DNA from 2 places in the Bradyrhizobium sp. MI1.10 genome. Region 2 is predicted to be linked to the other one. Evidence: riboswitches for the same ligand, from Rfam matches in the RefSeq annotation. Region 2 holds a riboswitch; the other holds the start of a gene.
What was found. Region 2 has a riboswitch for S-adenosylmethionine ahead of metX (homoserine O-acetyltransferase MetX). Riboswitches for the same ligand answer to the same signal wherever they lie in the genome.
Positions count from the first base shown of each region.

Region 1: linked by a shared signal. The riboswitch ahead of AC0L3K_RS32750 (O-succinylhomoserine sulfhydrylase) and the one ahead of metX (homoserine O-acetyltransferase MetX) in region 2 are both predicted to bind S-adenosylmethionine.

Region 1 covers NZ_JBVVPN010000044.1:26,605-30,013, reverse strand. Annotated here, with positions in the region: gene AC0L3K_RS32760 (PAS domain-containing protein) at 1-238, opposite strand, end outside; gene AC0L3K_RS32755 (2'-deoxycytidine 5'-triphosphate deaminase) at 416-1,552, opposite strand; SAM riboswitch at 1,633-1,712, shown strand; gene AC0L3K_RS32750 (O-succinylhomoserine sulfhydrylase) at 1,783-2,979, shown strand; gene AC0L3K_RS32745 (SGNH/GDSL hydrolase family protein) at 3,102-3,409, opposite strand, start outside.
Region 2 covers NZ_JBVVPN010000020.1:1,966-5,374, reverse strand. Annotated here, with positions in the region: gene hisC (histidinol-phosphate transaminase) at 1-85, opposite strand, end outside; gene AC0L3K_RS21305 (chorismate mutase) at 120-968, opposite strand; SAM riboswitch at 1,173-1,252, shown strand; gene metX (homoserine O-acetyltransferase MetX) at 1,343-2,545, shown strand; gene metW (methionine biosynthesis protein MetW) at 2,561-3,223, shown strand; gene AC0L3K_RS21290 (alpha/beta fold hydrolase) at 3,346-3,409, opposite strand, start outside.

The sequences.
Region 1 (3,409 bases), on a different contig from region 2:
CCGCAAGCTTCATCGCGCCGCTGGCAAGCGCGGCCTCGAAGCCTTTCCAGTGCGCGGCACGCAGATGTTCGGGAATGATGAGGTCGAGATTCTGACCCAGCGCTTCGTCCGCGGAGAATCCGAACAGTGCGGACGATGCGCGATTCCACCGCATGATCGTGCCGGAGCGATCCGAATAGATCAGCGCGTCTGCGACGTCGTCGAGGATTTTTGCGTCGAGTTCGGATTGATCTGTCATTTCGCCACCTCGGACGTAGCCCGGATTCGCTTCTTATCCTGACACAGATTCGGTGTCATCGCCCGACTTGATCGGGCGATCCAGTATTCCAGAGGCGGATGTGATCGAACCGATAGGCTGCGGCGTACTGGATGCCCCGGTCAAGCCGGGGCATGACAGCGGAAGGTGAGCCTATCCCTACACCCGGAAATGCTTGCTCAGCTTCAGCCCCTGGGCCTGGTAATTTGAGCCGATGCGCTGGCCGTACATGGCGTCGGGGCGCGCCAGCATCTTTTCATAGACGAGGCGGCCGACGATCTGGCCGTGCTCGAGGATGAACGGCACCTCGCGCGAGCGCACTTCGAGCACGGCGCGCGACCCCAACCCGCCGGCGCCGGCATAGCCGAAGCCGGGATCGAAGAATCCGGCATAATGCACACGGAACTCGCCGACCAGCGGATCGAACGGCACCATCTCCGCGGCGTAATCGGGCGGCACCTGCACCGCCTCTTTCGACGCCAGGATATAGAACTCGCCGGGATCGAGGATCAGGCTGCCGTCGGGACGGGCCGAGATCGGCTCCCAGAACTCCTCGACGGAATAGCCGGCGCGGCGATCGACGTCGATCACGCCGGTGTGGCGCTTGGCGCGGTAGCCGACGAAGCCGCCGCTCTTCTCGCCGGAGAGATCTACGGAGACGGCGACGCCGCCGGTGAGATCGGCATCGTCGATATCGACGAGACGTTCGGTCGCGTGCAGCGCCTCGAGGTCGTCGATGTTGAGGATGGCATCGCCGGTGCGGAAGCGTACCTGGCTCAGGCGCGAGCCCTCGCTGACCAGCACCGGGAACGTCTTGGGGCTGATCTCGGCATAGAGCGGGCCGTGATAGCCGGCACCGATCATGTCGAAGCGGCGGGTGCCGTCGGCGATCACGCGGGTGAAGACGTCGAGCCGACCGGTCGAGCTCTTCGGGTTGGCGGCCGCGACGATCTCCGGCGGCAGCGCGAGGCTTTCGAGCAGCGGCACGATGTAGACGCAGTTGGTCTCCAGCACCGCGCCGTCGGCGAGGCTGAACTCGTGCAGCTTCAATTCGTCGATGCGCTCGGCAACGGTGGCGCCGGGACCAGGCAGGAAGCTGGCACGAACGCGATAGGCGATGTCGCCAAGACGCAAATCGAGGCTCGCCGGCTGGATCTGGCTTTCGACGAAGTCGTAAGCGGGCAGGATGAGACCGCCCTCCGCCATCGCCGCGATCATGCGGTCGGGCAGGATACCATTGGCGTCGGCGGCGACCGTGAACGTCAACCGGGGGTCCTCATCAGGGATCAAACACATCCCGACATGCGGGAAATATGAGCGTTTTACGGCTATCCGATGGACGTCTTGACGGAAAGGGCATTGCGGAATATGAGCATGACTTATCCCGTGGTGATTTGAGCCGGCCGGCTTGCAGCCACGTTAAATAAGTCGCTAAACAGGCCGGGGACCTCTGTGATCCCGGCCCGTGGAAATATTCCAGGCCGGTTTTTTTGTGGCCATTTTCGATGGTCACTTCAGGAGGTCCTATGTCGAAGTCCCCGCCGCCAACCGCGCAATACCGTCCCGAAACTCGCCTGGTTCATTCCGGCACCCTGCGCTCGCAATATGGCGAGACCTCGGAGTCGCTGTTCCTGACCCAGGGCTACGTCTACAACAGCGCCGAGGAGTGCGAGGCGCGGTTCAAGGGCGAGGACCCCGGCTTCATCTATTCACGCTACTCCAATCCGACCATCGCGATGTTCGAGCGCCGCATGATCGAGCTCGAAGGCGCCGAAGCGGCACGTTCCGCCGCGACCGGCATGGCCGCGGTGACGACGGCGATCCTGGCGCCGCTGAAGGCCGGCGATCACGTCGTGGCCTCGCGCGCGCTGTTCGGTTCGTGTCTCTACGTCGTGCAGGATTTGCTGCCGCGCTACGGCATCGAGACCACGCTGGTCGACGGCCTCGATCTTGACCAGTGGCAGCGCGCCATGAAGCCGAACACCAAGACGTTTTTCCTGGAGAGCCCGACCAATCCGACGCTCGACGTGCTCGACATTCCCGGCATTGCCGAGATCGCGCACAGCGGCGGCGCGCGGCTCGTCGTCGACAACGTGTTCGCCACGCCGATCTGGCAGAGCCCGCTCGCGCTCGGCGCCGACGTCGTGGTCTATTCCGCGACCAAGCACATCGACGGCCAGGGCCGCTGTCTCGGCGGCATCATCCTGTCCTCGGAGGCGTTCATCGCCGAGCACATCCACAATTTCATGCGCCAGACCGGCCCGTCGATCTCGCCGTTCAACGCCTGGGTGCTGCTCAAGGGCCTGGAGACGCTCGCCGTGCGCGTGCGCGCGCAGACCGAGACGGCCGCGCGCATCGCGGACGTGCTGGCGAGCCATCCGAAGATTTCGCGGCTGGTGTTTCCCGGCCGCGCCGATCATCCGCAGGCGGCATTGGTGAAGAAGCAGATGCGCGGCGGCTCGACGCTGGTCGGCCTCGAGGTCAAGGGCGGCAAGCAGGCGGCGTTCCGCGTGCTCAACGAGCTCAAGCTTGCCAAGATCTCGAACAATCTCGGCGACGCCAAGAGCCTCGTCACGCACCCCGCCACCACGACGCATCAGCGCCTCAAGCCGGAGGACCGCGCCGCGCTCGGCATCAGCGAGGGATTCATCCGCTTCTCGGCGGGGCTGGAGCACGCGGATGATCTAATCGAGGATCTGACCGCGGCGCTGGAGAAGGCGTAGCCACACACTCGGAATCGTAGGGTGGGCAAAGCGAAGCGTGCCCACCCTTCACGATCGCGGTGCCGATAGATGGTGGGCACGGCGCGCGAAGAGCGCGCCTTTGCCCACCCTACGGCACCAAGCTACATCGGCCGGTACGTCCGCACGTCCGCGGGCACGTTCACGCCGAGCTTGATCTGGCCGACGGAGCGGATGATGTCGTCGCCGAGGAGCTGGGCGAAGCAGGCGTAGCCCCAATCGTTCATGTGCAGGCCGTCGGCGATCACAAAGCTCTCGACCGGAAGCGATTGCTTCTCGTGCCAGTCGCGCATCACCTCGAAGCGCGGGAAGATGCCGACGTGACGGAGCTCAGCGACCTTGCCGAGCAGCTTCACCATCTTGCCGGCGCTCTCGGCGCGCTGGTTGACGGCTGGCGAATACTGCGGATCGA
Region 2 (3,409 bases):
TGCGACCGGGCTCCGCCACCGGAGTCTTGCCGGGCGTATAGGGCGCAATATCGAGAATGCCGGGATTCGGCACTGGGCGGGACATCTTCAACTCCGGAGTGGCTTAAGCAGTTCGCGACTTACGATTTCGGCCCGGTCGGGGGCACCGTATAGCGCGTTGCGTGGCTGCCGACGAGGGCCGTGGAGCGCACCGAGGCCCCCGCTTCGATCAGGGCAGCCTTGATTTTGTCGAGGCTGCTCGTCGCGGTGACCGAGACCAGCAGCGCGGCGCCGTCGAAGGCGGTGTCGGGCACCGCCACGATCTCGGCGAGCGGCGACAGGACGCGCGCAACTTCGGCGTTCCACCCTGACACGCGTACGCTGAAGGTCTCGACCTCCGTCACCAGGGCGCTGTCGGCGACGCGCGAGACCGCGAACACCGGCAACGCCGCCGGATGGTCGGCGCGCTCGACAAAGGGCAGCCGCGCGATGATCTTTGGCGCGCCGGCTTCTTCCAGCGACAGCCACCACGGCGTGCGGCTCGAGGTTGCCGAGACCAGCGCAAGGTCGCCCTTGGATTTCGCGACGGCCTCGACCGCCGCCTGCGCGCTGAAATGCGCGACGTAGGGCACGGTGAAGCCGAAATGGAATCGCGCGGAATCGCGCATGGCGGGCTCGCTCGCCGAGATGTCGGCGTGTACCGAGAACGGCGCCTGGACATAGGTGAACGTCGCGATGATGACGCGCCAGATGCTCTCGACCGTGTCGAGCGGCAGGATGCCGCGATGACGCTGCACGAGGTCGCGCATCATGGAGGCCTCGCGTGCCGGGCGGAACGCCGAGCCGACCTCCTGGGTCTGCTTCACCTGGATCAGGCGGTCGATGATGTCGCCGCGTTGCATCAGCAGGCGATGCATGCCCTCGTCGATCGCGTCGATCTCCTTGCGCAATTCCTGGAGCGATGGTGGCGCGGGCGGACGTTGGGACATGTCTGACAGGTGCTGTTGAGAGGCGTTCCAATGCGGCTCAGTCGAGCCGTCACCGCTGTGATGGATATCCTGATTAGGCAGTCGGGGCTGCGAAAGCAAAGAGAAATGCAAAGGGAAATCGGGCCCTTTCCGCCGGCGGCGCGACAGGCGAATTTGGTCGATCCGGGCCGCGACTTGACGAAAACCGTCCAAGACGGTAGTTTTTATCCGTTCCGTGGTCATTTGAGCCGGCCGGCTTGCAGCCACGTTAAAAAACTCGCTAAACAGGCCGGGGACGCTTTCGATCCCGGCCGAACCTATCGTTCAGGCCGGGTTTTTCATGGCCTGATGTCAATGCGGTCACTTCTACGATCGCAAACGAGGTCGATGGTCAGATGGTTGGCGTCCAGTCAATTCCCAGTCCCGCGATCACTGCCGACGAGCGGTCGCACGAGGTGGATCGTCCGAGCTCGCAGGTTGCGCAGTTCGGCACGGAGCAGCCGCTGCAGCTCGATTGCGGTGTCGATCTCAGCCCGTTCCAGATCGCCTACCAAACCTACGGCGAGCTCAATGCCGATCGCTCCAATGCGATCCTGATCTGCCATGCGCTGACCGGCGACCAGCACGTCGCCAATGTGCACCCTGTCACCGGCAAGCCCGGCTGGTGGGAGACCTTGGTCGGCCCCGGCCGACCGCTCGATCCCAGCGAGTATTTTATCATCTGCTCCAACGTGATCGGCGGCTGCATGGGCTCGACCGGTCCGGCTTCGATCAATCCCGCGACGGGCAAGGTTTGGGGCCTCGATTTCCCCGTCATCACCATCCCCGACATGGTGCGCGCGCAGGCGATGCTGATCGACCGGCTCGGCATCGACACGCTGTTCGCAGTCGTCGGCGGCTCGATGGGCGGCATGCAGGTGCTGCAATGGACTGCGGCGTATCCGACCCGGGTATTCTCCGCGCTGGCGATTGCCTGCTCGACACGACATTCGGCGCAGAACATCGCGTTCCACGAGCTTGGCCGTCAGGCGGTGATGGCCGATCCCGACTGGCACCAAGGCGGCTATGCCGATCACGGCATCCATCCGCATCGCGGGCTCGCTGTCGCTAGGATGGCGGCGCACATCACCTATCTTTCGGACGCCGCGCTGCATCGAAAATTCGGCCGGCGCATGCAGGACCGCGAGCTGCCGACCTTCTCGTTCGACGCCGACTTCCAGGTCGAGTCCTATCTGCGCTACCAGGGCTCGTCCTTTGTCGAGCGCTTCGACGCCAACTCCTATCTCTATCTGACCCGCGCGATGGATTATTTCGACATCGCCGGCGACCATGGCGGCGTGCTGGCGAAGGCGTTCGCGGGAATCCAGACCCGCTTCTGCGTGGTTTCTTTCACCAGCGACTGGCTGTTCCCGACCTCGGAATCGCGCGCGCTGGTGCACGCCCTGAATGCGTCGAGCGCGCGGGTGTCCTTCGCCGAGATCGAGACCGATCGCGGTCACGACGCGTTCCTGCTCGACGTGCCCGAGTTCTTCGACATTGCCCGTGCCTTCCTGCAGTCGGCAGGCAAGGCGCGCGGGCTCACTGCCAAGACTGCTTAACAAGGACGGCTAGCCATGTCTGTACAGGAAGCGTTGCCGCTGGGCGGCCTTGCGACCGGGCAGCCCGGTGATTTTCGCGCCGACCATGTGCTGGTCGCCGAGATGGTCAAGCCGGGCTCGAAGGTGCTGGACGTCGGCTGTGGCGAGGGCGACCTGCTCCAGCTGCTGGAGACCCGCGGCATCGACGGCCGCGGCATCGAGCTGTCACGCGAGGGCGTCAACCGCTGCGTCGCCAAGGGTCTTGCGGTGGTGCAGGGCGATGCCGACACCGATCTCGTGAATTATCCCGATGACGCCTTCGACTACGTGATCCTGTCGCAGACGTTGCAGGCGACCCGGCAGCCGAAGGTGGTGCTGGAGAATTTGCTGCGCATCGGCCGCCGCGCCATCGTGTCGTTCCCGAATTTCGGCTTCTGGAAGATGCGGCTCCAGCTCCTGATCGGCGGCCACATGCCGCGCACGGAGAATCTGCCGGCAAGCTGGTATGACACCGCCAACATCCATTTCTGCACCATCAAGGATTTCGTCGAGCTCTGCGACGCGATCGACGTCAAGATGGAACGTGCCGAGGCGCTCGACCTCTACGGCCGCCCGCTGCGGCTGCGGATGCCCTGGTGGGTGTGGAATCTGTTCGGCGAGCAGGGCGTGTTTCTTCTGACGCGAGGCGGCAGGAAGTAAGATTCCCGTAGCCCGGATGAAGCGTAGCGCAATCCGGGATTCTATCCGCGGAGGCGAAGGCCCCGGATTACGCTTTCGCTCCCTCCGGACTACGCGACGGAGTGTGTGGCGACGCCTTCGCGCTAATGCGCCGGCAACGACCGCGCATCGCGCGCCGGCCATCTTCCCGCTTCCACCAGCGTGACG